DNA from 3 places in the Rothia sp. P5766 genome. Region 1 is predicted to be linked to each of the others. Evidence: riboswitches for the same ligand, from Rfam matches in the RefSeq annotation. Region 1 holds a riboswitch; each other region holds the start of a gene.
The links. A riboswitch is a leader RNA that binds a small molecule or an ion and turns the genes downstream of it on or off. The one in region 1 is predicted to bind thiamine pyrophosphate.

Region 1 (10,390 bases):
AGTTATATGAACTTTCACCGCACTACTATTCCTCTTGCCCCTGACCAGAGCTAGCGGAGGTTTTATATGCGCGGTTTGCTGATTCGTCCTGCCGGTGTTCCGGTCTTGATTTGCTTTGAGGATCCTAACCCTCAGCTCTGGGACGGTGCGTGTGAGGCCTGGGCTTCTCTGGAGCCTGAGCAGATTGAGGACGGTATCGCCCAGGTCATTGATGGTATCCGTCTGGTGGTCTTGAGCCCTCGATCGGATAGTGAGGTTCAGGCGGATTATGCGAGGGCTCTAGAGGTGAGTGTTATTAATTCGCGCAATCTTGCCTGGGCCGCTGAAACGCTGACTGTGCAGGTCACGATGCACCTGCTCAAAGCTTATGCGGGGCGTAAGCATTTGCTTCATGCTGCTGCCTTGGCTAGCCCTAAGACCGGGCAGACGGTGGCTCTGGTGGCGGCATCAGGGACAGGTAAGACGACCGCCGCACGCTTTTTGGGGCGCCATTTTACCTATTTGAGTGATGAGACAGCGGTTATTGATGTCGGTACTTTGCGGGTTAGCCCTTACCCTAAGCCGCTGTCGGTTATTGAGGAGGTGGGGCAGGCTAAGAAGCAGTATGACCCCGCTGAGCGCGGTTTGACGGTGGCTGAGCCGGACCAGGATTTTAGGCTTGGTTACTTGGTGATTCTGGATCGGGATAAAGCGGGTAAGGCGGCCCTGTCTTGGGAGCGGGTGCCTCTGGCTGAGGCGCTCTTTGCCCTGGTGGAGCAGTCGTCTGGTGTTCAGAGAATGCCGCGGGGGTTGGCGCAGTTTGCGGATCTGGTGAATTCGGTGGGTGGCGCTATTCGGCTAACCTACAGTGAGATTACTGATACTCTGGTTTTCTTTCAGGATCTGCTTGCCGGTGAGCTGGATTTGGCTTCGCATCAGGCTGACTACACCTTTGTAGAAACCGGGCAGACTGAGGTGAATTCGGTTTCTGGGGTCTGCTACCGGCGTGCACCGGGCACGAGTGGGCTTGAAACGGGGGAGGATTTCTTGGTGGCTTCTCAGGGCAAGCTCACCCGGACATCTCTGATTGGGTGGGATATCTGGGAGGCCTTGGCGCACCCCTTGAGCGCCGATGATTTACACGCTGTGATGGTGACGCTGTATGGCCCGGTGCCTCGCCCTGAGTTTGATAGGGCTCTTGAGCACCTGGTGGGTGCTGGAATTATTGAGCTGGTCGGTTGAATTTTTTTGGGCACTATACCGGGACCGGTATCTCAGGCTGTCTAGGGCCTAAAGTAGCCGGGGCTTGTTCTTCTGGGGGGCTAGCTCCGGCGCTGTTGTGAGCTTACCTTGCCTGGTCCTAGCTGTTAGCTGAGCTGGCTGATTTTCTGACTTTGGGATCTTTGATGGGGATGATCAGAAGCAGGCCTACAAAGAGGACGAGGGTGATACCTAAAATGCCCCAGAGCTGGTTGCCGGTCAGGGTCACGCAGAGCCCGAAGAGACCCGGTGCCAGGAAGCTGGCGGCGCGTCCGGTGGTGGAGTAGAGGCCGTAAATCTCGCCTTCCTTGCCTTCCTCGGTGAGCCTGCCCAGGTAGGAGCGGGCGGCTGACTGGGCGGGTCCTACGAAGGCACAGAGGGTGAGCCCGCAGACCCAGAACATGGTGGTGGAGGGCCAGATGAGCAGGGGGAGGGAGACAGCGATGAGAGCGCTCAGAGAGAAAATGATGACCCGTTTGGGGCCGAGAGCGTCATCGAGGTAGCCCCCTAGCATAGCGCCAGCACCGGCGACAATGTTGCCGAAAATCGCGAAGATAATGACCTGGTTAGTGCTAAATCCGAAGGAGCCTGCTGCCAGGACACCACCGAAGGTAAAGATGCCGTTGAGGCCGTCACGGAAGACCGCTGAGGAGACCAGGAAGTAGAGGGTGGTGGGTGCTTCCTTGCGGAGCTTCTTGACCGTGGCAAAGAGCTCCTTGTAGGAGTCGAGAAGACTTGCCTTTTCCTGGGGTGCGCGTTCGGGTTTGGGCAGTGAACGGGCTTTGAGCATGAGCGGTAGGGAGAAGATAAATGCCCAGGCCGCTGAGAAGAGCGCTACGGCACGAATGTTGTAGGCCTGGTCTGTGGGGATGCCCAGCAGGCCGGGGGTGACGAAACCTAGGAGTACGATGCCCAGGGCAACAATGCCACCGATATAGCCTGCGGCCCATCCTGAGCCACTAATTTTGCCGATGGTTGCTTTAGTAGAAATTGCTGGCAGGATGGCGTTGTAGTTGACCACCGCAAACTCGTTGACCAGATTACCTAAGGAAAGTAAAGCAACGCCCAGTAAGAGATATTGGGGAGCGGGTGCGACGAAGAAGCAGAGGGCCATAATTGCCGCCAGGAGCATACTGTTGACGCCTAGCCACAGGGCTCGTCGGCCACTGGCGTCGGCTCGCTGGCCCGAAACCGGCGCCAAAAGAGCAATACAGAATCCAGCGATAGTTAGGCCGTAAGAGAGGACAGCGGAGCTGTGTTCCTTATCGCCAAAGCCGGTATTGCTGGTGAGGTAGACCGCGAAGACGAAGGTGGTCATAATCGCGTTGAAACTGGCGTTCCCAACGTCCCAGAGGGTCCAGGCGAAGACGGTGGAGCGGGGGGCTGGGGGCTTGGCTTCTAAGCTACCGGTGTGTGGTGAAGTCATGGGTCTATGATACTTGCCTCACCAGGTGCAACAGTGTTTTCTGTGGATGGTGGCGTAAAAAAGCCGGCCCTGCGGGCGCAGAGCCGGTTTAAGAAGGCGGATAAAAAGTTGAGCTGGTCAGCCTTAGACTTCTGCCTGCCCGCCGTTTTTGAGCTTTGACTTGGTCTCAATCTTGTGCTGGGCACGGGTGATGGACACCTTGATGAGGGTGCCTACCAGGCCGGTGATCAGTGACCAGAGGATGATGTCGCGCCAGCGTTCTTCCTCATTTGGGTTGTTTTCTGGCGGTTCGTTGCCGGTGATGCGAACCCAGCTAGCGGCTAGTACCTTGTTGGCCAGGGCGATACCGCCTAGAGAGGCGGCCGAGCCTGCAATTTTTGTGAGGGGGTTCATGAGGGATCCCTTCTGTTGGTGTGGCGGGCCGGATGGCCCCTTGCCCTAAGACTATCAGTACTTATTGTTAGGGTGTGAGTTGCCCGCTAGGGTTGGGGTATAGGGCAGGCAAAGTGAGCGCGGTCTGCTCATGATGACTGAAGAGCTCATCAGGGCTTAGGTAGGTGTTCGGGTAAGGGGGGATCCTCACGGTGCTCCTGGTGGGGCCATGCCCTGTATTTTATGGATGTATGGCCTAGGCTGATAAACAAGATGGAGGTTTTTAGATGAAAGAATTGTTTATCTTTGATGGAAATTGTGGTTTTTGTACAAAAACCGTTGATTATCTTATTAAACTAGACAGAAATAAGCTGGTGGATTTTATTCCTTACCAGGTGTTTGAAAAATCTAGCGAGCAAGAATATGCGTGTGATTTTAGTAAATCTATTGTTTACATAGAGAACCGTCAGTATTTTACTGGGGCAAGGGGTTTTATGAAGTTTTTAGATAGAATTACCGGCCTGTCGCTGTTCTCAAGAATCTATAATTTTCCCTTGCTGGGTTCCTGCATGGAGGCCGTTTATAGACTTGTCGCTAAGAATAGGAGGTACCTTCCAGGAACTACCCCTTGGTGTGATAGGCAAGATAATTGCTAGCCCTAGAGTATTTAAAGAGTAGTTTTTATAGACACGAGTCTGATTATAAAAATAGAAACTCCCAGTTTCGGTCTTATTTTTTCACAATGCCTGGAATGAATGGATAGTAACCAGTGTTGTGCTGGGGGCCTTTATTCAGCCGCTGTAGTGGAATGTGGAGGGCGCGGCAGTTCACCTTCCTTACCGTCGATGGGATCATGAGCCACCTCATGATTGCTGTAGCTTATGCACAAAGACACTAGGGAAGTCCCGCAGCCTGGATAACTGTTCATTTTTCGTGGGTATCCCGGCTTGCTCTATACTGGAAGGGTTCCATGCTTGGGACCCCGCTCTATGACCGGCGGGTAACCATAAACGACAGGGGAGCGCCAGACTGGCGCTGAGAGTGCACATGCAGACCCTCCAACCTGATCCGGTTAGTACCGGCGCTAGGGAGTCGAAGTAAATAGGCGTACCCAGGTGCGCCGGTGCATGCCCCCTTTGCTGTTCTCACCAAAGGAAGGCTTTATGTCCAAGAAATCCGCGCTCACCTGGCGCGTCAACGATATCGTCGTAGCATCGGTGCTGGCCGTAGCTTGCGCCCTGATCTTCTGGCTCTGGTCAAATTTTGGCTACTCCGCCATCACTACCACCCTAGCCCTGGCCCCTGAATACTCCCCCTTAGCCGGGGGTGTCTGGCTACTTGCGGGTCTGCTGGGGGCCCTGGTCATCCGCAAACCCGGTGCAGCCCTTTACACCGAGATTCTGGCGGCAGTCATCGAGGCCCTCTTGGGCACCCACTACAACTTCACTGTAGTAATCTCTGGCCTAGTTCAGGGCCTGGGTGCTGAGCTGATATTCCTGATCTTCTTCTACAAGGTCTGGAACCTCGCCACCGCCATGCTGGCCGGTTTAGCCTCAGGTGCCGCTATGGGGATCTCAGAAATCATCATCTACTATGCCGGTGAGATGGTGGGTCAAAAAGCAGTCATCTATGTTCTGTGCTCTATGATCTCGGGCCTGGTTCTGGCCGGTCTGGTCTCCTGGTTGCTGGTGCGCGGTCTGGTCTCAACCGGCGCGCTAGATTCCCTGGCAGCAGGGCGGGCCGCTCGCAGGCCTTCCCGCCGGGGCGGACCAGCCAGCTCAAAGGGCTAGGGCGTTGACCGCAGAAGATCATCAGCTTGCGTCCCCCGGCCCAGAGTCAAGAGGCCGGGGGGCCCACTTCCGGGCCCGGGAGTTCGGGTGGCACTACCCGGGGCGGCCCAAGCCCACTTTCTCTAACTTGACCTTCGAGATTGAACCCGGTCAGAAGGTGCTCCTGGTGGGCCCCTCCGGTGCTGGTAAAACCACCCTGCTCCAGGCCTTAGGTGGCCTGCTAGAAGACGAAGACGGCCAATCCCAGTTGGGGGAGCTGTCCGTTAACGGCCTGACTCCCGCCCAATCACGCGGGACCTGCGGGCTCATGCAACAGGACCCGGAAAGCTCCGTGGTCCTAGCCAGGGTTGGTGATGACGTCGCTTTTGGCCCCGAGAATCTGTCCGTCCCCCGCACCCAGATCTGGGAGCGGGTCAAAAGCGCCCTCAAGGCCGTGGGTTTAGGCCACCTAGACTACAGCCGGTCAACATCGGCCCTTTCCGGCGGGCAGAAGCAACGGCTGGGGTTAGCCGGCATCCTAGCGATGCACCCAGGCGCCCTGCTGCTCGATGAGCCAACCGCCAACCTGGACCCAGCAGGTGTCATAGAGGTTCGAGACGCTGTGGTGGCAGCCTGCCAAGAGACAGGCTCAACCCTTGTTGTTATCGAACACCGCCTGGATATCTGGGCTCGGCACATGGACCGGATCATAGTGCTCGGCGCCAAGGGCGGTATCAGCCACGATGGTCCACCTGAACGCGTGCTCAGCCAGGCAGGCCAGGAACTCATTGATGCTGGTGTCTGGGTGCCAGGCTACCAGCCGCACCCACCGGCACCCACAAAGGACAGCCCTGCGCTGGGTCCACTTGTGCTAGAAGCCCGTGACTTGACCCTTACTCGCGCCTACCCCAGCCGTCGCCAGCTCAAGCACCGCGCTCGCGCCCTGGCATCGGGTCAAAAACCTACCCTAGACCTACCTGTAGTTGCTGAGGGTATCAACCTTCAGCTCTACGCTGGCAGTCACTTAGCCCTGCTAGGCCCCAACGGTTGTGGCAAATCAACCCTGGCTTTGACCCTGACCGGCCTGCTCTACCCGGTGGCCGGGCAGGTCATTGCCCACCCCCACCTGACCGGTGATCTGGCTGAGCGCTATCGGTCGGACATAGCCAGCTGGCCAGCAGCTGAACTGGCCGATCGAATTGGGTTGGTCTTCCAAGACCCAGAGCAACAGTTCATCGCACCCACTGTTAGAGCTGAACTGGAGTTTGGCCCCCGCCACCTGGCACGTGCCCGCAAGCAAAGCCTCGATGAAGCCTCCCTGGCCCAGGCTACCGACCAGCTCCTAGAACGCTTGAGGCTTACCCACCTGCAAGAGGCCAACCCCTTCACGCTCTCCGGTGGTGAAAAGCGCAGGCTCTCGGTGGCTACCGCGCTAGCGACCCAGCCTAAAATCCTGGTACTGGATGAGCCCACTTTCGGCCAGGACGCTCGAACCTGGAAGGAACTGGTCACCCTCATCCGAGAGCTGATCCAAGCAGGTACGGCAGTCATCTCTATCACTCACGATGCCGACTATGTTGCCGCCCTGGGCGGGGATACCTACAGCCTAGAAGGAGGGGGAAACCGTGGCCTATGATCCCTTTGCCGCCACCGCTGAGCGGCAAGGCGCCCTCGGTAGAATCAACGCCGGAGTCAAACTGGGGGCGACCTTCGCCCTGACCCTGGGGCTACTTTTAACTCAGGACTGGGTTACCTCCTTGACGGTGCTCTGCCTAGAGCTACTGACCCTGCGATTGCTGGGACTTAGCCCCCTGGCACTCTTGGGTCGCTTTTGGCCCGTGCTCTTTGGCGCCCTGCTCTCGGGCTGGTCCACCTCCCTGCTAGCAGAAAAAACCGGCAGCACCCTGCTGCACTTTGGCCCTCTCTGGGTGAGCACCGGATCAGCGGCGGTAGGCATAGCCCTGATGCTTCGCGGGCTAGCTATGCTACTGCCCGGCATCTTCCTCATAGCAACCACCGACCCGACCGATATTGCAGACTCCCTAGCCCAGAGTCTCAAGCTACCGGCCAGGTTCGTGCTCGGTGCCCTGGCAGCCCTGCGGCTGGTGGGGTTGATGATGGCCGAATGGAATACCCTGGGGCAGGCTAGAAGGGCTAGAGGTTTGGGGTCCCAAGATACGCTCTGGCTTCGCGCTCGCACCCTGGGCGGGCAGACCTTCGCTCTGCTGGTGCAGGCCATCCGGCGCGGGAGCCGGTTAGCGACCACTATGGAGGCGCGTGGCTTTGGCCCGGGACCCCGCACCTGGGCGCGCGTGCCCAGCTACCGGTGGGCAGACCTCTGGTTCGCCCTGGGTACCCTTGGGCTATTGGTCTGCGGCTATCTTTTGGCCGCTTACACCGGGAACCTGACCTGGGTCTGGCAGTAAGCCAGCTATCTCGCTCTTACTGGGGGCCTGGTCAGGAGTAGGCTTAAGACTATGACTCATACAACCGTAGTAATGCTGACCCAGCAGAACCCCGCAGGGGAGCTGGTTGATGCCTCCACACCGCTGATTAATATTGAAGACCAGGGCCTCACCCGCGGCGACGGTGTCTTTGAAACCATGCTGGCTGCCAACCGCAAGGTGCGTAAGTTCGAGGCCCATCTGAGCCGTTTGACCGGATCAGCCCGAATCCTTGATTTGCCTCTGCCGCAGGAAGAGAAACTTCGCTCTGCGGTGCAACTGGCCGTTGATTCTGCTCTTGCCGGCCCCCAGACGGTACTGGGCGAAGAGCACACCGTCAAAATCATTATTTCGCGGGGAACCCCGGAAGAGGGTGCTCATACCTGGGTGACAGTGGCCCCCTCCTCACCTACCATTGTTCGCCAGCGCCAGGAGGGCGTGCGGGCCATGTTGCTACCGCGCGGCCACGACCCCGCCGACGACTCTGCCTACCCCTGGCTTCTAGCTGGGGCTAAGACCCTCTCCTATGCTGTGAACATGTCGGTCTTGCGCTATGTGGGTAAGCACGGTGCAGATGATGCTATCTGGGTGACCGATGACCGCCGTATCTTGGAGGGCGCTACCTCCTCTGTCATTGTTGCCAAGCGAAGCGGTGACCAGCGGGTGCTCTATACCCCTGAGCCTGCCCACGGCATCCTACCCGGTACTACCCAGGGGGCAATTTTTAAGGGGGCCCGTCAAGCTGGCTGGGAGCTGGGTTATGGCCCTCTTTACCCCCAAGACCTGCTCGAAGCGGATGCTGTGTGGCTGGCTTCCTCGGTGCGTCTGCTGGCGCCGGTGACCCACCTGAACGGTACGCCCTTAGCGCTGGATTCTGCCCTGACTGATGAGTTGATGGGTTACTTGGCAGGCTAACCGACAGCGTCCAATACTAGAGAGCGCGGCACTCCGGGCAAGGAGAACCTAGTTCTTAGCTTCCCGGGGTGTTCTCATCAGAGCCAGAACCGCCAACAGCGCGAAGCCGAACATGGTCACAGCCATGGGCAGGTAAGCCTGGCTACCGCCTAGGGCTACGAGCGGAGACGCTAAAGCACCCATGAGGGCCTGAGTTGTACCCAGTAGAGCGGACCCTGCACCAGCTTCTTGCCGGACTTGGCTGAGCGCTAGAGCCGAAGCGTTACCCAGGACTAAGCCCAGGGAGCTGGTAAAAGTAAAGAGCAGAATCAGGGTCGGTAGCAGTGAGGCTCCCGCTAAAAAGTGCACCGTAAGTAAGGCTGAGGAGGCAAGCAGAGACCAGGCACCCCAGGTCAGCAACCTAACCGGGGCAAAACGGCTCACCAGGCGGGAGCTAATCGTTGAGGCTATAACAATGCCCAGAGCGTTCAAACCAAAGACGTAGGTGAAATGAACCGCATCTAGCCCTAGCACCTTTTGTAGCAGGTAGGAGGAGCCAGAAATATAGGCAAAGAGCGCGCCGAAGGCTAGGACCATAGTCAGCATAAAGCCCCGGTAGGAGGGATTTTGGGCTACTTCAATCACGCCCTTGTAGGTGGAAGCTAGGCTGCCGCGACGTCGGCGTTCTAGGGGCAGGGATTCCTTGATAAAGGCAAGAACCAGGATCATGGACAGGGTGATGATCAGAGCCAGGAGCTTAAAAATATCTTGCCAACTACCGTAACTAAGAACTATTCCCCCGAGGATGGGTGCTAGCACCGGGGCTAGGCCGTTAATCATCATCATAATGCTCATCAGGCGAGCTGTTTCTTTGCCCCTGGTGCTATCGGTGACGATAGCTCGTGAAAGTACCAGGCCGATAGAACCTGCGAACCCCATGAAGAACCTGGCTAAAATCAGGGTCTGAATAGTGGGCGCGAAGGCGCAGGCAAGGGTAGCTAGCGCACAGCAGAAAACACCGATGCGCAGAGGCAGTAATCTGCCTATTTTGTCTGAGAGCGGGCCCACCAAAAACTGGCCACTACCCATGCCCAGCATGAAAGAAGTTAAGGTGAACTGGGTCAGCGCTGCGCTACTAGAAAATTCTTCTGCAATGGTCGGTAGGGCTGCCAGGTACATGTCGATACCCAGAGGAGCCACGGCGGTTAGGGAAGCAAGAGTGAAGATGGCGATCAGCGGGAGCCCTGCTGAGGGGCTATCTGCCTGTGGGTGGGCTTGTTGTTTTGGGGGCATGCTTCGTCTTTTCCTATCAGATAGTTTTTAGGTGGGAACAGTCTATGGTATGGGGCAAGCTTGAAGTAGGGGGGGAAGCGTGTGTTTTTGCTGACATGCATGTTCAGTGCATAAGGCTAGGGGGTACTAGCTTGGTGTGGATACTAAGAGGGGGCGGTACCACACGAATTTCCACACTTGCCCATATCAGCTACCTCTCTAGAGTCAGCTTGAAGTTGGGCGGTAGGTGACCTGTACCGCATGGTAGATGTGGCGGTAGTGGCTATAGAGGGCTTCTTCCTGCAGGGCCCACCTGTCCCAGTAGGGGCGGTAGGTGTCACCGTCACGGATCAGAGCGCGGTCTTTGCGAGTGAGGGTATCTAGCTCTATGAGGACTCCCAGGTCGTGGGTACCGCAGAGCGCGCCAACCCCTTCGGCCAGGACAATACTGCCGGCCGGTGCCTGGGCTGGGGTAAAAATATGCGGGCCGGTTGCTTGCCCGCTCTGCCAGTCCCAGCCGTACCAGAGGGGAGTGGGCCCTGGGTCAGTGCCGTCCCCGGTCAGGCTGAGCGCTAATTCCTGCCAGGTCTGCACAGCCTGAGCTAGGCCGTCCCACCCCTGGTAGAGGTCCTCGAGGTGGAAGAGCTCAACGGTGGTTCCGGCGGTTGCCAGAATATCTTGTATCTGGCGGGCCAGGGTAGTTTTGCCTGAGCCGCTCCGCCCGTCGATAGCTACCAGGTAGGGGCCTTGAGCCAGTTTGCCCAGCTGGGTGGCCTGCGCATGGGCCTCCAGCATGAAGCTACCTAAATCATCGGCGCTGGTGAATGTGGGCACAAAGGTTTCCTTTCCTTTTGCTCCAGGCTATCGCACAGTGCCGGTCTGCTGGGCCATAATGGGACTCAGAGCACCTATCCCCGGCCCTTCACACTCTGGGGCAAGGCATAAATTTTAAGGAGACCCCATGACAGCTGATC
Region 2 (10,390 bases), on a different contig from region 1:
GGCTAGCTTGGCACGAACCGGCTCAGTGCCCGCACAGTATGCCGATGCGGCGCGAATCAGTCTTGCCTAGATTAGCTTTAGCCAGGTCTTAAAAGTCAATATTTCTCAGCTAAGGGGCGTTTGCGGTTTTTGCTCATTCAAGAGGCTCATTCGGTTAGATAGAGTTGGCTCTGTACCTACCTAACTTTGTAAAGGAAGTGGAAAAGTTATGGTTTCCCCACTGTTTGAACCTTTCACTCTTGGCTCTATGAGCACCCGCAACCGGCTCTGGGTGCCGCCCATGTGCCAGTACTCTGTGACCGAAGGCGACGGGCTTGCCACCGCCTACCATGTCGGCCACTATTCCGCGCTGGCACGCGGTGGTGCCGGGGCCGTCATTGTTGAAATGACCGATATTGAGCCCCAGGGGCGTATTAGCCCCAGCTGCCTGGGCCTGTGGAGCGATCAGCACACCGAGGCCTTCAAACCTGTGGTGCAGGCTATCCAGGCAGCGGGCGCTAAGGCCGGTATCCAGATTGGCCATGCGGGGCGCAAAGCCTCAACAGCCGGTGAGATTGCGGCTCGTGGCGGTCACAAGGGGACGCTTAGCCCCCAAGAAGGAGGCTGGCAAACCCTAGCCCCTTCGGCTATTGCCTACCCGGGCTATGATCAACCCCAGGCGCTGAGCCTGGAGAAGATTGAGGAACTGGTTGAGGCCTTTGGGGCCGCCGCTGAGCGCGCCCTTGCCGCTGGCTTTGACTTTATTGAAATCCACGGCGCCCACGGCTACCTGCTGACCCAGTTCCTCTCGCCCCTGTCCAACGAGCGTACCGATGAGTACGGCGGTAGCCTGGAGAACCGTGCACGGTTTATCCGCAGGGTAGTCCGGCTTATGCGTTCACGCATCCCAGAGACTATACCCCTGCTGGTGCGTCTGTCGGCCAGTGAGTTTGTGGAGGGCGGTATCACGCCGGAGGAAACCGTTCAGGTGGTGCAGTGGCTCAAAGAGGATGGCCTTGACATGGCCGATGTGTCTGCTGGCGGTAACTATCCGGCTAAGATTAGGGTCTTTGCCGGCTACCAGACCCCGCTGGCACACCAGATTAGGCAGCAGGCCGAGATTCCTGTGGCGGCTGTTGGCATGATTAACTCACCCCGTCTGGCTGAATACATTGTGGGCTCTGGACAGGCCGATATTGTGCTGGTGGGCCGTGAGGCCCTGCGTCGCCCCTCCTTCGCACTGGAGTGGGCGCAGGAGCTTAAAGAAGACATTGACTACTACCCGGCCCAGTATCAGCGGGCCTGGAACACTCGGCGCTAACAAACCTTTGTGAGCCGGAGCTTCCTCTCTTGGGTGCTCCGGCTCCTGCACTTGCTCGAGATGGGCAGTAGACTAGAGAAGGTGACGACTACGCCCGATTACACCACCGATTCTTTTGAGCTACCCGGCGTACCCGACGCTTTCCAGCGCCTGTGGACGCCCCACCGCCGTGCCTACGTCAAAGGCGGTCAGAAGGACTACACCGAACAGACCTGCCCCTTTTGTGAAGCACCGGGCCGCAGCGATGATCAGTCACTGATCGTACACAGGGGTCAGCACGCTTTCGTCATTCTTAACCTCTACCCCTATAACCCCGGGCATCTGCTGGTGTGCCCCTACCGTCACATTCCTAACTACGATAACGCCACACCCCAGGAAACCGCTGAAATTGCGGCGCTGACCCAGCAGGCTATGGGCCTATTGCGGTCGGTCAGTAATGCCGCTGGCTTCAACATTGGTATGAACCAGGGTAAGGTCGGCGGGGCCGGTGTTGCCGATCATCTGCACCAGCACCTTGTTCCCCGCTGGAGCGGTGACACTAATTTTCTGCCGATTGTTGCCGGCACTAAAACTGTTACCCAAACCCTGGATGAGATTCGTACCTTGCTGGCCGATCACTGGGCTCAATCAAGGCACTAAATGCACTGTACTGTGCGACAAAAATCGTGCTAAAAGTCTAGAAGAGGCGCGGTTCACTACTTTCCTGGTGAATGAGCCCGCCCACGCTGGTACAGGCTTTGTTTGAGAGCGTGGCGGTATTGACTAAGAAGGTTTCTTCCGGGTCGCCGGTGTGGGCTGTTAGGAATTTGCCGGTACCGCCGGTGACGTAGAAGCCGTGCTCACCCTCGGTCAGTGAGGGGTAAGCATACAGCGGTTCGGGGTTTTCTGCCCGTAAAGAGGCATAAGCCCGCCCCATAGCCAGTGAAGGCACCCAAGGCTCAGCCAGCGGCTGGAACCCTCTGATAGTGTCAGCGGCATCTTCAAGTGCCCAGGTGGCGGTCTCGACTGCCATATAGTGGGCTGACTTAATCTCTGCGGGGGTCAGCGGGTTCACCCAGGAACGGTACTTGGTGGAGGCGTGTTTAAACTGGCTCAGGTTAGCGTCCCGGGACACGAAATCTTCTAGCTGGCGCACAATGATGCCGGTCTGCGCGCGGGCAATAATCGTGGCTGTAGCGACCGCTTGATCGTCCAGACGGCGCGGATTGGAGTGGAGCGAAGCGGTACCGACCTTTGAGGTGGCATCGGGAAAGGTCGCAATATAGAGAAAATGCTCTAGGTTAACGTAATCTAACGCTGCCGGGGTCATCTGCGCCCCTAAATGCACCCGGTGGATGGGGGCAAACTCGTCGCGGGCCAGGCAAGTGGGGCACTGCTTACCTTTTGGCACCAGGGCGGAGCTGGGGCAGGGCAGGTGAGTAAAACCGGGTCCATCAGTCTTGGCTTGGGCATAACCGGTGCAGTAGGTTCCCGCAGATTCTTCCCCGGGCTGTAGAACCCGAACCCCTAGGAAGGCTCCCGGGGTGATAGGTAGGGTATGAACCTGCCCCGCTGGCTTACCGGCTTGGAGAGGTTCAACTGTCAGAACCGGGGCGCGCTCCCGCCAGGTGATATCTCGCCACACAAAATCGTGCCCCATAAGAACATCATCGAGAAGACCGTACACCGAAAAGCCCCTTTTCCCTTGCCTGCTTGCTGAGTTACCAGGTTATCTTATGCCCCGAGTAGTGGAGGCAGGCCCTGGCGGAGCTGGTGAGCGGCCTTGGAAACATCGGAATTCTGGGTGAGGGCGCGAACCACGACGATCCGGCTGGCTCCTGCCTGTACCACCTGGGGCAGGCTTTCCTGGTTGATAGAGCCAATAGCAAACCAGGGTTTGCGCGGTTGCTGGGTGGCGATGTAGCTGATGTAGTCTAGGCCAGCGGCCGGACGGCCGGGCTTGGTGGGAGTTTCCCAGACCGGGCCGCAGGCGAAGTAGTCAACCTCGGGGTGACTCAAAGCTGCTAGACCCTGGGCCGGTGTGTGCGTTGATAGGCCCAAGAGCACATCGGGGCCTAGCAAACTACGGGCCTGATTGGGTGTCAGATCGGTCTGGCCCATGTGGAAAATATCTGCCCCTACCAGTGCGGCAATATCGGCCCGGTCATTGACTGCAAAAAGTTTGCCCGCCCGGTGGGCAATCTCTTTTAGTAGCGCGAGTGCTTCAAGTTCTTCATTGACCGGCAGGGTCTTATCGCGCAGCTGGATAATATCCACGCCCCCGTCAAAAGCCTTGGTCAAAAATTCTGTGAGGTCCCCCTGCTCGGTTCGCGCATCAGTGCACAGATAGAGCTGAGCCGCGGCCAGTAATTCAAGGCCTTGAGCACGCGTATATGACGGCTCTGTGACGTTAACAAAATTCTTTTGGGGCATTTTTACCTCCCGAGTCACGTATCTATTTTTTTTCAGACACTGTTACTTCCTATACTAGGGGCAGAACATACGGGAGCGTGCGGCACCTGTGCCCAAAGCGCGCTGAGAGGGCGAAAGCCGACCGTCAACTTGATGCGGGTCATGCCGCCGGAAGGATCTGTTCACCATGTCCAGTACCCTGCTCAACTGCCAGAAGGAACCAAGGATAGGTTCTTCGGGGCAAGACCCTGAAGCGACACCACCCGAGCAGGCCGACATCGTCCTTATCGGTGGGGGAGTCATCGGGCTCAGTACAGCCTGGCATTTGCTCCAGGCCGGACGGCAACCCATTGTGTTAGACCCGCACCCGGGTAGCGGTGCCTCCTTTGCCGCCGCCGGAATGTTGGCCTCTATCTCAGAAGTGCAGTACCGCCAAGAGGCCCTGCTCCCGCTGATGCGTACCTCCGCCCAGCTCTACCCCGAATTTGTCGCAAGGTTAGAGGCCACTAGCGGCCAGAGCGTCGGGTGGAGGCCCACCGAAACCCTTGTGCTGGCCTTTGATCGGGCCGATGCCCAGCACCTGACTGAACTTGCCACCTACCAGCAAGAACTGGGGCTCACACCAGAGCCCATCGGAGCCCGAGCTGCTCGCCGCCATGAACCTGTCCTCAGCCCCTCGCTAGCCGGAGCCGTTTCCATAGCCCAAGACCACCAGATAGACCCACGCCGCCTGATGCGTGCCCTTGACCAAGAGCTTGCGGGAAGGGTTATTCGTGCAAGTGCGCAGGGCATCACCCTAGAAGACGGTACGGTTACCGGTGTGAGCTGGGTTGATGCCGATGGGAACCAAGGGAGCATGGCCAGCACCCAAGTGGTAGTTGCCAACGGGCTTGCCGCAACCCAACTGCACGGCCCGGACTCGCTAGAAAGTCTGCCGCTGAGGCCCGTCCACGGCGATATTCTGCGCCTAACGGTCCCGCCCCACCAACGGCCCTTCCTCACCCGGACCATCCGAGGGGTTGTCCGGGGCAACCCCGTCTACCTGGTTCCGCGCAAGGACAACACCCTGGTCCTAGGAGCCACCATGCGAGAAGACCAGCAAACCGGACTGAGCGCAGGGGGGATCTACCAGCTCCTGCGCGACGCCCACGAACTCGTGCCCGCCCTGAGCGAACTCGAAATACACGAGGCCACAGCGCGCGCCCGACCGGGAACCCCCGATGACATCCCCCTCATCGGCCAGCTCACCCACCGGGGCCAGCCAATCACCGGCGCTCTGCTAGCCACCGGCTTCTTCCGCCACGGAATCCTCCTGGCCCCCTGGGCCGCCCAGCTCATCACCCGCCAGCTCACCGGCCAGACCACAGAACAAGACCTGGCAGACCTAGCTACCTGCAACCCCTACAGGTTCGCTCAACCCGATACCCTCTAACCCTGACACTCTGCTAAACCCGCCCCTGCCCTCAAACCGAAAGGCACACCCATGAACATCCTGCTCAACGGCCAACCCACCACCCTCCCCGAAACAGCAACCGTGCTCACCGCCGTCGAACACCTCCACGGCAGCTCACTAGCCCAAGAAGACACCCGCCGAGGAATCGCCATAGCCCGCAACCAAACCGTCATACCCCGAAGCACCTGGCAAGACACACCGCTAGCCGAGGGCGACACACTCGAAGTCATCACCGCAGTCCAAGGAGGCTAGTACCATGACCGGCATCAAGGACCAGCTCATCATCGACGGAGTAAGACTCAACTCCCGGCTCATCATGGGAACAGGCGGAATCACCTCCCTGACCAACCTAGAAGAAGCCCTCACCGCATCGGGCACCGAACTCACCACCGTAGCCCTACGCCGCTACACACCCACCACCAGCGAATCACTCTTCTCCATCATCCAACGCAAGGGCATCAAAATCCTGCCCAACACAGCCGGCTGCTACACCGCCAGAGACGCCACCCTCACCGCAGAACTCGGCAGAGAAGCACTCGAAACCAACTGGGTCAAACTCGAAGTCATAGCCGACGAAACCACCCTGCTCCCCGACACCCTCGAACTACTCGAGGCCACCGAACAGCTCGCCTCACGCGGCTTCACCGTCTTCGCCTACACCAACGATGACCCCATCGTGGCACGCCAACTCGAACGCGCCGGCGCAAGCGCCATCATGCCCCTAGGCGCACCCATCGGCACCGGCCTAGGAATCCTCAACCCCCACAACATCCAAATGATCGCAGAGCAGACCGAGCTACCCGTCATCCTCGATGCCGGAATCGGCACAGCCTCAGAAGCCGCGCTCGCCATGGAACTCGGATGCAGCGCCGTCCTGCTGGCCTCAGCAGTCACCCGCGCCCAAGACCCAGTCGCCATGGCACAGGCCATGCGCCACGCCGTCCAAGCCGGCTACCTGGCACGGCAGGCCGGCCGCATCCCCAAACGACACCACGCCCAAGCCTCATCACCCATGCAAGGGCGCATCTTACAGGGCACCCCCAACGCCCAGGACCTCACCCACCAGAGCTAAAGGCAAAGCATGAGTCAAGAACTACCACCCCTAGCACCGCTGGTTGAACCCCTCCCGCACCTGACCGAACTCCAAGCCCGCATCGGTGCACGGCACACCAGCCTGCCCGGCATCGGAGAAACCGGCCAAGGCCGCCTCGCCGCCGCACGCGTCCTGATCATCGGAGCAGGAGGGCTCGGCTCACCACTGGCCCTCTACCTCGCCGCCGCAGGAATAGGCCACCTGGACATCATCGACGGAGACACCATCGAAGAATCCAACCTCCAACGCCAAATCATCCACCGCTGGCAAAACGCCGGAAAAAACAAAGCCATATCCGCCGTCGAACAAGTCCAAGCCCTCAACCCCTCCATCAAAGCAAGAGCCCACCCCTTCTACCTCACACCCCACAACATCGAAAACCTGCTCGCCTCCTACGACCTCATCATCGACGGCTCAGACAACTTCGCCACCCGCTACCTGGTAGCTGACACCTGCGAAATACTCGGCAAACCCCTCATCTGGGGCACCCTCTCCCAATACACAGCCCAAGCCACCGTCTTCTGGTCCGCACCCCGCTACCTCAACAGCCACCCAAGACAAGGCTGGAGCCTGCGCGACCTCTACCCCGACATGCCCCACCCCCAATCCGTCCCCACCTGCGCCGCAGGCGGAGTACTCGGATCCCTCTGCGGAACAGTCGGCTCCATCATGGCCACCGAAGCCATCAAACTCATCACCGGCCTACCCCAACCACTACTGGGCACACTCTGGCTCTTCGACGCACGAACAGCAACCACCAGAACCCTGACCATCACCCCCGACCCCAACCGCCAACCCACCCGAAACCTCAAGACGGCGCTCGCAGAGATTCAGCGCTATTCGAGTGAGCAGGATAGCCAGCAGGTACCCTCCATCAGCTACGAGGACCTGCGGCTGAACCGGGAGCGTTACCAGCTACTTGATGTTCGCAGTCCGGACGAACGCCGGGGCGGCCACTACGAACACGATCAGCATCTGCCTCTTGACCAGCTTCTAGCAGAGCTGAGCAAGGGCAGAACACTGGGCGAACTTATGGAGAACCCCTCAGAGTTGCCGCTTGTGGTTTACTGTGCCGCCGGTAGCCGGTCAGCTCGTGCGGTCCAAGCTATTCTCGCTAGCACCCCGAACCAAAAGATCTACTCACTGACCGGGGGCTGGAAACCTTTCTAAAACCAGCAGGAAAGGCGGTGGGCGTGGGCCTGGCTGGCTAGCGTGGAGCAAACCAGTAAGATAGAGAGCATGTCACGACCTGTAGTACGCCTTGTTGGCCAAGGCATTCGTTATGCAACTAAGTTACGCGGGGGCGGTTCAGCTTTCCCCGGCCTGGTCATGGAAAAGCTCCACCCAAATTTTGTGGCCCAAGAACTCGCTAAACTTCCGCACGGCGTCGTTGTTGTCTCGGGCACCAACGGCAAAACCACCACCACCAAGATGGTGGTCCAACTGCTGGAGTCTCAGGGTCTAAAAGTTTTCACCAACCGGACCGGGTCTAACTTTGTGCGCGGTGTTGCTGCGGCCCTGCTAGGTGAGATGAGCCTGACCGGCAAGCTTGATGCCGACATCGCTGTTCTTGAACTTGATGAGGCTCACGCCGTTCACTTTGTGCGCATGGTCAAGCCCCGCTACTCGCTCTTGCTGAATGTTCTGCGCGACCAGCTTGACCGCTTTGGTGAAATCGATACCACCCGCCGCATGCTGGCCAGCGTTGCGGGCGCTACCACCGGCACTGTAGTTCTCAACCGCGAAGACCCGCGCATCCTCTCCCTAGCAGAGAACCTGCTTGAAGGCACCAAGACCAGCTACTTCGGTCTTTCCGATAAGCTCCGTGTGCTCTTCCCCTCAGATGATCAGATGCGTCTTGGCCCGGACGGTAAGGCTCAGGTGGTTAGCCGGCCTCAAAGGCCCGCAGCCGCGGTCACTCTCAAAGACTTTAAGGGTACCCAGGCAACCTTTGACCTTGACGGTCAGGAAGTGCAGGGCACCATCAACCTCTACGGTGTCTACAACATCTTTAACGCTGCCGCCGCTATAGCGCTGACCCGCGCAGTGATGGGGGAGAAGCTCAAGACCGATCAGCTACTGGCTGAGCTTGAACATATCACCCCTGCCTTTGGTCGCGGTGAAACCCTGACCGTTAAGGGCCAAACCCTCCAGCTTCTACTGGTCAAGAACCCCAGCGGCTTCCGCCTATCACTGGCCTCGGCCGACGCCCGGGACTACTCAACCATGATCACCATTAACGATGCCTACGCCGATGGGCGCGATGTGTCCTGGCTCTGGGACGTCGACTTCCACTCACTGATAAATGGTGGGGTCAGCATGGTTTCAGGCGTGCGAGCCTACGATATGGCCCTGCGCCTTGAACATGATGAGGTTCCTGTAGAAGCTGTTAACGAAGACCTGGAGCAGGCACTGGCTACCTTCATTACTCGGTCCCAGGGCCGCCCCATGCGCATCTTCTGCACTTACACCGCCATGCTGGCGATCCGAAAAGAACTAGCCAAGATTACCGATGTGGAGGCCATTTCATGAGCCAGCTCCAGAACCAGCCCGGCCACGAAGCCTCTGCTGATCTAGCAAGTGAAAAACACCTGAAGATTGTTCAGCTCTACCCGCGTGACATGAACATCTACGGTGACTGGGGTAATACTCTGTCTCTGTCTCGGCGTGCCAAGGCCCACGGTTTCTCCGTTGAAGTTGTGGACTACAATCCCGGTGACCCGTTCCCTAAGGACGGCGACATCTTCCTAGGTGGTGGCGGGCAGGACTCAGGCCAGTCCCGTATCCAGGACGATTTGCTGGCCCGTGCTGAGACTCTGCGCCAGCTCGCGGCTGATGGCACCCCCATGCTGGTCATTTGCGGGCTCTATCAGCTTTTCGGTCAAGACTTTAAAACTGTCAGCGGTCAGAGGCTACAGGGTATCGGTGTCTTCGATGCTCACACCGTGGGCAGTGAGGAACGCCTGATCGGAAATATTGTCGAGGAATCAGCTGAGTTCGGAACCCTTGTTGGCTTTGAGAATCACTCGGGTCTGACCTACCTGAACGGTGATACCAAACCACTGGCTACCGTTACCAAGGGAGACGGCAACAACAAGTCCGATACAGGGGAGGGCGCTCGTGTCCATAAGGTAGTGGGAACCTATCTGCACGGCTCCCTCCTGCCTAAGAACCCCGCTATCTCGGATTTCTTAATCAAGCAGGCCGCGCTCAAAAAATACGGTGAATTCGTACCGGTAGACATTGACGACAGCCTGATTGAGCAGGCTCGAGCCTCCGCGATTGCTCGCCCTCGTTAAGGGCTCGGGGGCTAAACCGGGACCCGAAGACAGGGCCCATGCTGAGGGTTCTGCGAAGCAGAGCCGAAATCGCTAGAATAGAACGCGTCAAAAGGTGCCCGCATAGCCGGGAACTTCAAAAGCACAAGGAGAATCATGTCAGGTCATTCCAAATGGGCCACAACCAAGCACAAGAAAGCCGCTATTGACGCCAAGCGCGCCAAGGCCTTTGCCAAGTACATCAAGGCAATTGAAGTTGCTGCGCGCATGGGTGGCCCCGACCCGGCCGGTAACCCCGCCCTTGATCTGGCTGTTTCAAAGGCTAAGAAGAACTCTGTTCCCAACGATAACGTCGAGCGCGCAATCAAGCGCGGTGCCGGCCTGACCGGTGAAGCCATTGACTACACCGAAATCATGTACGAGGCTCGCGGCCCCCAGGGCACCGCTCTCTACATTGAGTGTCTGACCGATAACCGCAACCGCGCCGCGGCAGAAGTTCGTACAGCTGTTACCCGCAACGGAGGCACCATGGCAGACTCCGGCTCTGTAGCCTTCCTCTTTGAGCGCAAGGGCGTTGTTGAAGTCGCCAAGACTGACGGCCTGACCGAGGACGACGTGCTGATGGCTGTTCTCGATGCCGGTGCTGAGGAAGTTATCGACGAGGGCGACGTTTTCACCGTTGTCTCCGAGGCAACTGACCTGCCTGCTATCCGTAAGGCTCTGGTTGATGCTGAGCTGGAATACAACAATGATGACCCCGTCTTCCGCCCCACCATGAATGTGGATCTGGACGCCGAGGGCGCCAAGAAGTTCCTTAAGCTGGCCGATGCCGTTGAAGAACTTGATGACGTTCAGAACGTCTACTCCAACGCCGA
Region 3 (10,390 bases), on a different contig from region 1:
TCGCTCACAGCCCATAGCGGAAGGGTGCAGGTCATGGGTCAGATAGTCGGGAACGGCCTCTACCCGACGGAGCCTCTAGCTGACCACCGCCCGGCTCTGCTGATTTGCACCCAGGAGGCCCACGTCTTTGTGGGCACCCTAGCTGAGAACCTTGCTGTAGCGGCACCTCAGGCTAATAGGGAGCAGATGCTTGATGCGCTCCTTGCCGTCGGGGCAAACTGGGTTAGCCGATTACCGGATAGCTTGGATACCCAGCTTGGAGACGGGTCCTACGAACTGACCAGAGACCAGGTGCAACAGCTTGCCCTTGCCCGTATCGTAGCAGCTAACCCGCATGTGGTGATTCTTGACGAGTCAACGACCCAGCTTGAATTGGCAGATGCCAGCCAGTCACTGGCAGCGGTCATGAAAGGCCGTTCGGTGATTATCATTTCGCATGATTCGCGTATTGCATCACTGGCTGACCGTGCCGTTCTCCTAGAAGAGGGCAGGCTTGTTGCCGAGGGAACCCCGGACCATATTTTTGCCCGCACCTAACCGCTAGAGGCGCATTGACTGGGTGCTTGGAAAACCTAGAGTGGTACTCCACCCCTTAGAAGAAAGCCTCAACATTCCGCAAAAACTCGGTGTGCTGGTAGCCTGAACCCCGGATAACAGGGTACCCCGCACTAAAATATGAGTGGCAATAACCACAAAAACCAAGGACACCCCTATGAGTAAGCCTTTTCCCACCGATCTTGAAATCGCTCAAGCAGCGACCCTGCAACCGATTACTGAGATCGCAACAGCCTCTGGCATTGACCTTGACCGTTTAGAACCCTACGGAAAGTACCTTGCCAAAGTAAAACTCACGGCTGACACCAAGGCCGAGAGAGCGCTGGCAAAAGGCGCTAAATATATCGTTGTCACGGCGGTAACCCCGACACCGCTGGGGGAAGGTAAGACCGCTACCTCAGTCTCACTTGCTCAGGGCATGGCCGCTACCGGGCGTAAGGCTATGCTGACCCTGCGCCAGCCCTCCATGGGCCCAACTTTCGGCATTAAGGGCGGTGCAGCCGGGGGCGGCTACTCCCAAATCGTCCCTATGGAGAAACTGAACTTGCACCTGACCGGCGACTTCCATGCCGTCACAGCGGCTCACAACCTGCTTGCCGCTATGATTGATAACCATCTGCACCACGGCAACGAACTGCGTCTGGATACCCGCTCTATCACCTGGCGGCGAGTGATTGACATGAACGATCGTGCCCTCCGCAACGTCGTCATAGGCCTGGGCGACCGCATGGACGGAGTGCCCCGCGAAAGTGGCTTTGACATCACCAGCGCTTCGGAGATTATGGTGATTCTGTCACTGTCCACCAGCTTTGAAGACCTCCAAGCACGACTAGCCAAAGTTGTCGTTGGCCTCAACGTAGAGGGCAACCCCGTGACCGCCGCAGACCTCAAAGCAGATGGCGCTATGGCAGTTCTCCTTGCCGATGCTATCCACCCCAACCTGCTCCAGACCCTTGAAAAAACCCCGGCCCTGATTCATGCCGGTCCTTTTGGCAACATCGCCACCGGCAATTCATCGGTTCTTGCAGACTATGTGGGGCTCGAACACGCAGACTATGTGATTACTGAGGCCGGTTTTGGTGCCGATATGGGGGCTGAACGGTTCTTCAACGTCAAGTGCCGTGTATCGGGGCTCAAACCCGACGCCGCCGTCCTAGTAGTGACCGTTCGTTCGCTCAAATCGCACTCGGGCCGTTACACTATTACACCTGGTAAGCCACTGCCTGAAGGCCTGCTTGAGGAGAACACAGCCGATGTTGAAGCCGGGGCGGCTAACCTGCTTAAGCACCTTGAGATTGTCCGCGGCTTTGGTGTGCAACCGGTAGTTGCTATCAATGCTTTCCCCACAGATTTCGAGTCTGAACACGAGACTATTCGCCGGATCGCTGAGGAGGCCGGTGCCCGCGTTGCCATTCACCGTGGTGTGGCCGAGGGCGGGAAGGGCGCAAGAGAGCTTGCCGATGCTGTGGCCGAGGCCTGCGACGACATGAGCGAATTGACCTACACCTACGAGGACTCCGATCCCCTGGCCACCAAGATTGAGAAGGTGGCTACTCAGGTTTACGGTGCGGATGGCATTGAGCTGGCACCAGCAGCTGCAAAGCAGCTGGCACGCTACGAGGAACTGGGCTACGGCAACCTACCCGTGGTGATCGCCAAAACCCACCTCTCCATTTCATCGGATCCCTCGCTCAAAGGCGCCCCGACCGGCTGGACTTTGCCCGTGCGCGAAGTACGCCTGGCGGCAGGCGCTGGCTACGTGTACGCTCTCTGCGGCACCATGCGTACCATGCCCGGGCTAGCTAAATCACCCGCTGCTGAGCGCATTGGGTTCGATGAGAACGGCACTATGGTGGGCCTGTTCTAAAGACTGTAATCACCGGTAAATAGCGCCCGCACCACCAGGAACAGGCTGTGAAGGCAGTCCGGGTGGCGTGGGCGCTTTGTTAGTTAGCTAGTTGCGTAGTTGGGCCTGAGCGAAGAAACGCAACTCGTGGAGGGCGGCCTGCTGGTAGGCCTTCTGAGCCGCTTCCAGGGTCTGGCCCGGGGCCTGCGAGAGCACCTGCTCTGCATAGGCAATAGCCTGCTCAGTTGCCTGGCGGAACTCTGGTGAACCGTACATGCTCAACCAGGCCGAGTAGGGGTGACCGGGAGTATTGACCTGAGCAAGAATTTCACCTATTTCTGCGTAGAGCCAGTAGCAGGGAAGAACCGCCGCCACCCCGATTGCGTAATCGTTGAGAGAAGCGGATGAGGTCAAGAAGTCTGTATAGGCCCTGGTGATATGGGAGGGGCCTGCACTGATATAGTCTGGCCCCAGCCAGTCAGCGTGAAGACTGGATTCGACCTCAATGCACTCCGCCGCCCCTCGCGCCCAGAAGACCTGTTCAGCAGATGAGGGAGCCTTAGCACTTAGGGTAGCAAGTGCCCGGGAGTAGCTCGAAAGATAGAGTGCGTCCTGGTCCTGGTAGAAGGTGAAGTCTGCAGTGGCCAGCGTGCCGGATGCAAGCTGCTGGATAAAGGGGAGTTCACAGATTGAGTCCCAAATCTGGCCGGTGAGTTCCCAGAGCCGTTTGGTCTGCGGGCCCGCCGCTGATATCTGAGGCGGCCTAGTGGTCGCTTCGAAGTCTCCGAGTTTTACCGGCGTCGCATCCGCTACCCGTGATTGTTCCCAGAGCCGCCAGAAGTGGTTGATCGGTCCGTGCCCTTGCCCCACGCTGAGGTGGTGACTGGTTGAGATTGCTCCATGAAGCCAGGTTGAAGTCCATTCCAGGGCTGCTTCAAGGCTTGCTCCTGTTGCCAGTCGTGTAGCGAGCGCAGCAGAAAGGCTGCACCCGGTGCCGTGGGTATTGGAGGTATCTATTTTCTTTTGTCTGAAGACGGCTGTGGTTCCTTGGGTAGTGACCACTGCGTTGCCCGCTTGGTCACCCGGTAGGTGCCCACTCTTAACGATAACTGCGACCTGGTAGCGTTCGGCGACTACCTGGGCGAGAGCACAGGCAGAGTCCCAGGTATCTGGCTCTGAGTCTTCGGCCAGAATGGCTAGCTCTGGGATATTGGGGGTGATAACCGTGGCGTACTTTAGGAATCGGCGTAGGGCATCCTCCGCCTCGGTTTCCAGCAGACGGTCCCCGCTGGTTGCGACCATGACAGGGTCAAGCACAACAAGCTGCTGTGGGTTGCTATCGAGCCATGCGGCTACAGTGTCGATGATGTCAGCAGAGCCTAGCATGCCAATTTTGACTGCATCAATGCGAACGTCCTCGCTGACGGCATCGAGTTGCGCTCGCAGAAAGTCAGCGGGCGGAACCTCGACAGCGCTGACGCCCTGAGTGTTTTGGGCGACAAGGGCCGTGACCGCGTTCATGCCGTAACCGCCTGCTGCCGCAATTGATTTGAGGTCAGCCTGCGCGCCGGCCCCTCCGCTGGGGTCCGTCCCCGCGATAGAGAGCACGTTGGGTACTGACGTTTCGAGAGCGGAAGTGCTATGAGCAAGAGGCGCAGGCAGAGGACGGCGCATGGGTTTCCCTTCGCTAGTTCTAACTAGAGCAGGTTCTGTGGGTCTAATCTCAGCCGCTTCTGCTGCCAGCGGCACCCCAAACCAAATATCGGTTTTATGCTAACAGCTGGTGAAGCCGAACACAATAAAAATTTAGGGCTCTGGTGTTCAGTTGTTTTAAGATTTCAGCTAGCCCTGCGCTTACCAGCCTCTTTCTTTCCATTCGGGCAGATGAGGCCGCTCAGCACCCAGGGTGGTGGTGTCCCCGTGGCCGGGCAGAACGACCGTGGCATCGTCATATTGGGAGAAGATACGCGCTGAAACATCGCCCAAGAGCTGGGCGAAATCTTCCGGAGCCCGGGTCTTGCCTACCCCACCGGGGAAGAGGGAGTCACCGGTGAATAGGAGGACGGGGTGCTCTTCGCTGGGGTCCCGATAGGCAAGAGCAATCGACCCGGGAGTATGCCCGCGCAGGCTTATGACTTCAAGCTCAATACCTGCTAGATTGAGGTTTTCCCCGCCGTTGAGCAGATGCTCAATACGTGTACCTTCCTGTTCCGCAATAGCATCGGCATCGGCCGAACCGCAGTAGGTGGCGGGTGACCACCCGGCAACTGCATCAGGCAAAGCCCGGATATGGTCCCAGTGGGAATGTGTGGTAATTAGTGCAAGGACTCCGGAGCCGGGCTGACCGACTTGGGCGGGGGAGTCAGTGGCGAGTGCGGCCTCAGTGAACTTTTGGATAGCGGGAAAATCATCTGCGGCATCAATGAGAATCTGGGCCCCGCTTTGCTTATGGGTGAGCAGGTAGACCTTGTTGCTCATCTCAGAGACAGCTATGCTACGGATGGTTATCAGTGGGGTAGAGGCATGGAGAGTTCCGGTTTCTGTCATACTAGTGATTCTAGGGCCCGCCCCCTCGCTCGTGAAGTGGTTGTGGAGCTTGAAATATTGCGCAAGGTGGAGCTGATCCGAGGGTCATCAGGCATAGGCTCTTTTGCGGCTCATTCCGGGCACCTCAGCTACCCCGGTATCACGGCGGTCTTTGACCGTGCAGATGAGCTGATTCCAGACAAGAACCTTTAGACCGTCACGCTAGCTAACCACTTTCAGCCGGTAGCCTAACATCCAAGCACCCTGGGCGCGGTCTGCCCAAAACTTTACTGCATAGTTTAGAATATATCTTCGAAAAGACTTTCCTGAAGATAGGTAATCGTATGGCAGGCTTAGCCTCTCGCCCCATGGCCAGCGACCTCACGCACATCCGCGTGCAGGGTGCCCGTGAAAACAACCTTAAAAACGTTGACCTAGATATTCCCCGCGATGCCATGGTGGTGTTTACCGGCCTCTCGGGTTCGGGTAAATCATCTCTGGCTTTTGACACCATCTTTGCTGAGGGTCAGCGTCGCTACGTTGAGTCACTCTCCTCTTACGCCCGCATGTTCCTGGGGCAGGTGGATAAACCGGATGTTGACTTTATTGAGGGTCTTTCGCCAGCTGTGTCTATTGACCAGAAATCTACCTCTAAGAACCCTCGCTCAACGGTGGGTACTATCACTGAGATCTACGACTACATGCGTCTGCTGTGGGCACGCGTGGGCCACCCGCACTGCCCTGACTGCGGCGAAGAAATCTCCAAGCAGTCACCCCAGCAGATTGTGGATGTGCTGATGGGCTACCCCGAGAAGACCCGTCTACAGGTTTTGGCTCCTGTTGTCTCAGCGCGCAAGGGTGAATTCGTCGATCTTTTCAAAGAGCTATCCAACGCCGGTTACGCTCGTGCCCGAGTGGATGGGCTAACTATTCAACTGCAAGACCCTCCTCAGCTTGAAAAACAGTACAAACACACTATTGAGGTGGTTGTAGACCGCATAGCTATCAAGGAGAGCGTCCACCAGCGTCTCACGGATTCCATTGAAACTGCGCTTGGTTTGGCTGATGGGAAAGTCCTGATCGATTTTGTGGATGAGGATGAAGACTCAGTAAGCCGTACCCGGTCTTTTAGTGAGAACCTGGCCTGCCCTAACGGGCATGCTCTTTCTGTGACTGAGGTGGAGCCCCGCGCTTTCTCTTTCAACTCACCCTTTGGTGCCTGTCAGGGCTGTGACGGTATCGGCTCCAAGCTCCAAGTCGATGAAGACCTGCTTATCCCCAACCCGGAGCTCTCACTGGCTGAGGGAGCAATTGCACCCTGGTCGCAGGGCAAATCAACCACTGAGTATTGGCTCCGCCTGCTTGCGGGCTTGGGCCAAGAGCTCAATTTTGATCTGGCTACTCCCTGGAAGGATCTGCCAGCAAAGGCTAGGAAGGCGATCCTCAAGGGCAAGGATTACCAGGTAACGGTAGCCTACAAGAACCGCTTCGGGCGGGAGCGCCGCTACACCTCAGGGTTTGAGGGCGTCGTCGGTTACATTAAGCGCAAGCACGAAGAAACTGAATCTGACTGGTCCAAGGACCGCTACGAGCAGTACATGCGCAATGTGGCTTGTACCGCCTGCCAGGGTGCCCGTCTCAACCCGACCATCCTGGCGGTCACCGTGGGGGGCAAGTCCATCGCAGAGGTCACGCAGTTGCCCATGCGTGAGGCTCTAGAGTTTATGCGATCCCTGAAGCTGAATGCCCGAGAAGCACAGATCGCTGAGCTGGTTCTTAAAGAAATCGACGCGCGCCTCCAGTTCCTGCTTGATGTTGGGCTTGATTACCTGAATCTGGCCCGTTCAGCCGGCACTCTTTCTGGCGGTGAGGCTCAGCGTATCCGCCTGGCAACCCAGATTGGCTCTGGTCTGGTGGGTGTTCTCTACGTACTTGATGAGCCCTCGATTGGTCTGCACCAGCGCGATAACCGCCGTCTGATTGAAACCCTGACAAAGCTCCGCGATATGGGCAACACTCTGATTGTGGTAGAACACGATGAAGACACTATGAAAGAAGCGGACTGGATCGTGGACGTTGGCCCGGGGGCCGGTGAACACGGTGGTCAGATTGTTCACTCGGGTACGTTCGCAGAGCTCCTTGACAATAAAGAGTCCGTGACCGGTGACTACATGGCTGGCCGCCGCACCATCGAGGTTCCCACAACCCGCCGTGCCGTGGACCCCAAACGCACTATTAAGGTTATTGGAGCACGTGAGAACAACCTTAAGAAGGTGGATGTAGAGTTCCCGCTGGGAGTCCTGACCGCCGTTACAGGTGTATCTGGTTCGGGCAAATCTACCCTGGTCAACGACATTCTCTACACCGCTCTGGCAAACCAGCTCAACGGTGCCAAGCAGGTGCCCGGTCGCCACAAGACCATCAAGGGTGTGGACCAGCTGGACAAAATCATCCATGTGGATCAGTCACCCATTGGTCGTACTCCGCGTTCTAACCCGGCAACTTATACCGGCGTTTTTGACCATATCCGTAAACTCTTCGCGGAAACCACCGAGGCAAAAATCCGTGGCTACCAGCCCGGCCGTTTCTCCTTCAACGTCAAGGGAGGCCGCTGCGAAGCTTGTTCCGGTGACGGTACTCTCAAAATTGAAATGAACTTCCTGCCCGATGTCTACGTACCCTGCGAGGTCTGTAAGGGTAAACGCTACAACCGTGAAACTCTTGAGGTTCATTACAAGGGTAAGACTATTGCAGATGTCTTAGAGATGCCGGTTGCCGAAGCCGCCGACTTCTTCTCGGCCTTCAGTAAGATTTCTCGCTACCTCAACACCCTGGTCGATGTGGGGCTGGGTTATGTACGTTTGGGGCAGTCTGCTACCACCCTCTCCGGTGGTGAGGCCCAGCGCGTCAAACTAGCTACCGAGCTCCAAAAGCGCTCTAATGGTCGGTCAATCTATGTTTTGGACGAACCCACAACTGGCCTACACTTTGAGGATATCCGCAAGCTGTTAGGTGTTGTGCAGGGGCTGGTCGATAAGGGCAACACAGTTATCACTATTGAGCACAATCTGGATGTCATTAAGAGTGCTGACTGGATTATTGATATGGGCCCCGAAGGCGGCGATGGTGGCGGTACTGTCCTGGCAACAGGCACACCTGAGCAGGTCGCTGCCATCCCTGAGTCACATACGGGCCGTTTCCTAGCAGAAATGCTTTTGAGCTAGACCGCGGAGGGTATGCTAAATAGGGTAAAACCGGTCAGAAAAATCAAATAAGCCGTATTTTCCCTGGAAATGAGGCTGTAGGAGCCACCATGTCATTGAAGTACAAGGCAACCCAGAAAAGTATCGAGGCTATTCTGCGTACGGTCTTTCGGGCCCGAGTTACTGGACTGGAGAACTTCCCTGCTCAAGGGCCGGTCATCCTTGCATCCAACCATCTTGCTTTCTTGGATTCAGTGATTATCTCTGCCCTGATGCCCAGGCGTGTAGCTTTCTTAGCTAAAGCTGAGTACGTTAACTCGCCCGGCTTTAAGGGCAGAGCCATGAAAACACTTTTCCAGGTTATCGATATCATCCCGGTCAACCGCACCGACAAAAAAGAATCGATGAAGGCTCTTGAGACAGCGCTCGAAAGGCTCGAAGAGGGCAAGGTCTTTGGGATTTACCCTGAAGGCACTCGATCGCGAGATGGCTACCTCTACAAGGGAAAAATTGGTGTGGCCTGGCTGGCTCACATGACCGGTGCAAGGGTAGTTCCTGTGGGATTAATCGGTACCGATAAGATTCAGAAACCTGGCTCTAACATGGTCTACCCCCACCGTTTTACGGTTCGTGTGGGTGAACCACTCATTTTTGAGAAGCTGGGGGAGAAGATGAGTGGCCGCCAGCGCCGTGAAACGACCGATACCATCATGGACGCTATCGCCCAGCTCTCTGGTCAGGCCCGCAAAAACGAGTACAACGTCTCACCGTCTGCCGAACGAGATTCCGGCAGTCTGTAACCAGTAGAAAGAAGTTTTTCTTGGCTAGTCCTGCCTCTTACCGTCCAGCACCGGGAGAAATCCCTACCCAACCCGGTGTCTACAGGTTCAGGGACGAGTACGGCCGCATTATCTATGTGGGTAAAGCCAAAAACCTGCGTAACCGACTGAATTCATACTTCGCGAAGGTCGATTCGCTGAGCCCTAAAACCTATGCCATGGTTCATACCGCCGCGTCAGTGGAATGGACGGTTGTAGGTAGTGAGCTTGAATCTCTCCAGCTTGAGTACACCTGGATTAAAGAGTTCAAGCCTCGGTTCAACATTGCCTTCCGCGATGATAAGAGCTATCCCTACCTGGCAGTTACTCTCAAAGACCGCTACCCGCGGGCCCAGGTGATGCGCGGTGAGAAAAAGAAGGGTGTCCGCTACTTCGGGCCCTACTCACAGGCCTGGGCTATCCGTCAGACTCTCGATGCTCTCTTGCGTGTATTCCCCGTGCGGACCTGTAGCACTGGAGTTTTCAACCGGGCTCAGGCATCAAATCGCCCCTGTCTGCTGGGCTATATTGACAAGTGCTCTGCACCCTGCGTAGGAAAAATCAGCAGGGAAGACCACGCCGCCCTGGCTGAACAGCTCTGTTCCTTTATGGCCGGTGGTGCTGAAAAATATATAGCTGAGCTGACAGCCCAGATGAAGCAGGCAGCAGCCGACTTTGATTTTGAAAAGGCTGCTCTGCTACGGGATGATATCCAAGCTCTCACTAAGGCTTTTGAACCTAATGCGGTGGTTCTGCCCGATTCGGTCAACGCCGATATCTTTAACTTTGTAGAAGATGATCTTGAAGCTGCCATTCAGGTCTTTTATGTACGCAGTGGCCGCATCCGAGGCCAACGCGGCTGGATCGTCGAAAAGGTGGAAGACTCAAGCCCGCAGGCGCTCATGGATCAGCTTCTCGTGCAGGTCTACGGTGAGTCAGCAGCAAGTCTGGCGGCAGGCACCACCGAAGAGGAGATTAACCATAACCTTAACGAGATACCCCGCCAGATTAATGTTCCTGTGCTTCCTGAGAATCAGGAGCGGCTCGAAGAGTGGCTTAGCGGTGTTCGGGGTGCCAAAGTTTCTATCAGTGTTCCTCAGCGCGGTGACCGGGTAGAGCTCATGGATACGGTGAGGGAGAACGCCCGGCAGGCTTTAGCGCTCCATAAGACCAGACGAGCCGGGGACATTACTACCCGGTCAGCATCACTGGTTGAGCTCCAGGAGACCCTGGAACTCCCCGAACCTCTCATGCGGATTGAGTGCTACGACATTTCGCATACCCAGGGCACCAACGTGGTGGCATCCATGGTGGTTTTTGAGGACGGATTGCCCAAGAAAAGCGACTACCGCAAGTTCTCGGTCACCGGTGATGCTGCGCGGGACGATACGGCCAGTATGTATGATGTCATTTACCGCCGTTTTCGCCGTTACCTCTCTGAT

Region 2: linked by a shared signal. The riboswitch ahead of thiO (glycine oxidase ThiO) and the one ahead of ACN08V_RS02050 (ECF transporter S component) in region 1 are both predicted to bind thiamine pyrophosphate.
Region 3: linked by a shared signal. The riboswitch ahead of ACN08V_RS08755 (bifunctional hydroxymethylpyrimidine kinase/phosphomethylpyrimidine kinase) and the one ahead of ACN08V_RS02050 (ECF transporter S component) in region 1 are both predicted to bind thiamine pyrophosphate.

The regions. Positions count from the first base shown of each region.
Region 1 is NZ_JBLXXS010000003.1:730-11,119, forward strand. It holds gene dcd (dCTP deaminase) at 1-54, shown strand, start outside; gene ACN08V_RS02030 (hypothetical protein) at 67-1,221, shown strand; gene ACN08V_RS02035 (MFS transporter) at 1,340-2,665, opposite strand; gene ACN08V_RS02040 (DUF4235 domain-containing protein) at 2,789-3,058, opposite strand; gene ACN08V_RS02045 (thiol-disulfide oxidoreductase DCC family protein) at 3,325-3,693, shown strand; TPP riboswitch at 4,043-4,145, shown strand; gene ACN08V_RS02050 (ECF transporter S component) at 4,201-4,827, shown strand; gene ACN08V_RS02055 (ABC transporter ATP-binding protein) at 4,832-6,442, shown strand; gene ACN08V_RS02060 (energy-coupling factor transporter transmembrane component T family protein) at 6,432-7,232, shown strand; gene ACN08V_RS02065 (aminotransferase class IV) at 7,284-8,165, shown strand; gene ACN08V_RS02070 (multidrug effflux MFS transporter) at 8,214-9,437, opposite strand; gene ACN08V_RS02075 (hypothetical protein) at 9,642-10,250, opposite strand; gene ACN08V_RS02080 (DEAD/DEAH box helicase) at 10,378-10,390, shown strand, end outside.
Region 2 is NZ_JBLXXS010000004.1:143,431-153,820, reverse strand. It holds partial or broken gene ACN08V_RS03485 (carboxylesterase family protein) at 1-70, shown strand, start outside; gene ACN08V_RS03480 (NADH:flavin oxidoreductase/NADH oxidase) at 209-1,300, shown strand; gene ACN08V_RS03475 (HIT family protein) at 1,382-1,939, shown strand; gene ACN08V_RS03470 (hypothetical protein) at 1,977-2,966, opposite strand; gene thiE (thiamine phosphate synthase) at 3,014-3,712, opposite strand; TPP riboswitch at 3,772-3,886, shown strand; gene thiO (glycine oxidase ThiO) at 3,879-5,123, shown strand; gene thiS (sulfur carrier protein ThiS) at 5,175-5,396, shown strand; gene ACN08V_RS03450 (thiazole synthase) at 5,401-6,216, shown strand; gene ACN08V_RS03445 (ThiF family adenylyltransferase) at 6,226-7,407, shown strand; gene ACN08V_RS03440 (MurT ligase domain-containing protein) at 7,468-8,769, shown strand; gene ACN08V_RS03435 (type 1 glutamine amidotransferase) at 8,766-9,536, shown strand; gene ACN08V_RS03430 (YebC/PmpR family DNA-binding transcriptional regulator) at 9,672-10,390, shown strand, end outside.
Region 3 is NZ_JBLXXS010000015.1:29,890-40,279, reverse strand. It holds gene ACN08V_RS08765 (ABC transporter ATP-binding protein) at 1-537, shown strand, start outside; gene ACN08V_RS08760 (formate--tetrahydrofolate ligase) at 713-2,422, shown strand; gene ACN08V_RS08755 (bifunctional hydroxymethylpyrimidine kinase/phosphomethylpyrimidine kinase) at 2,510-4,075, opposite strand; TPP riboswitch at 4,064-4,164, opposite strand; gene ACN08V_RS08750 (MBL fold metallo-hydrolase) at 4,256-4,948, opposite strand; gene ACN08V_RS08745 (hypothetical protein) at 4,991-5,140, shown strand; gene uvrA (excinuclease ABC subunit UvrA) at 5,272-8,151, shown strand; gene ACN08V_RS08735 (lysophospholipid acyltransferase family protein) at 8,241-8,930, shown strand; gene uvrC (excinuclease ABC subunit UvrC) at 8,951-10,390, shown strand, end outside.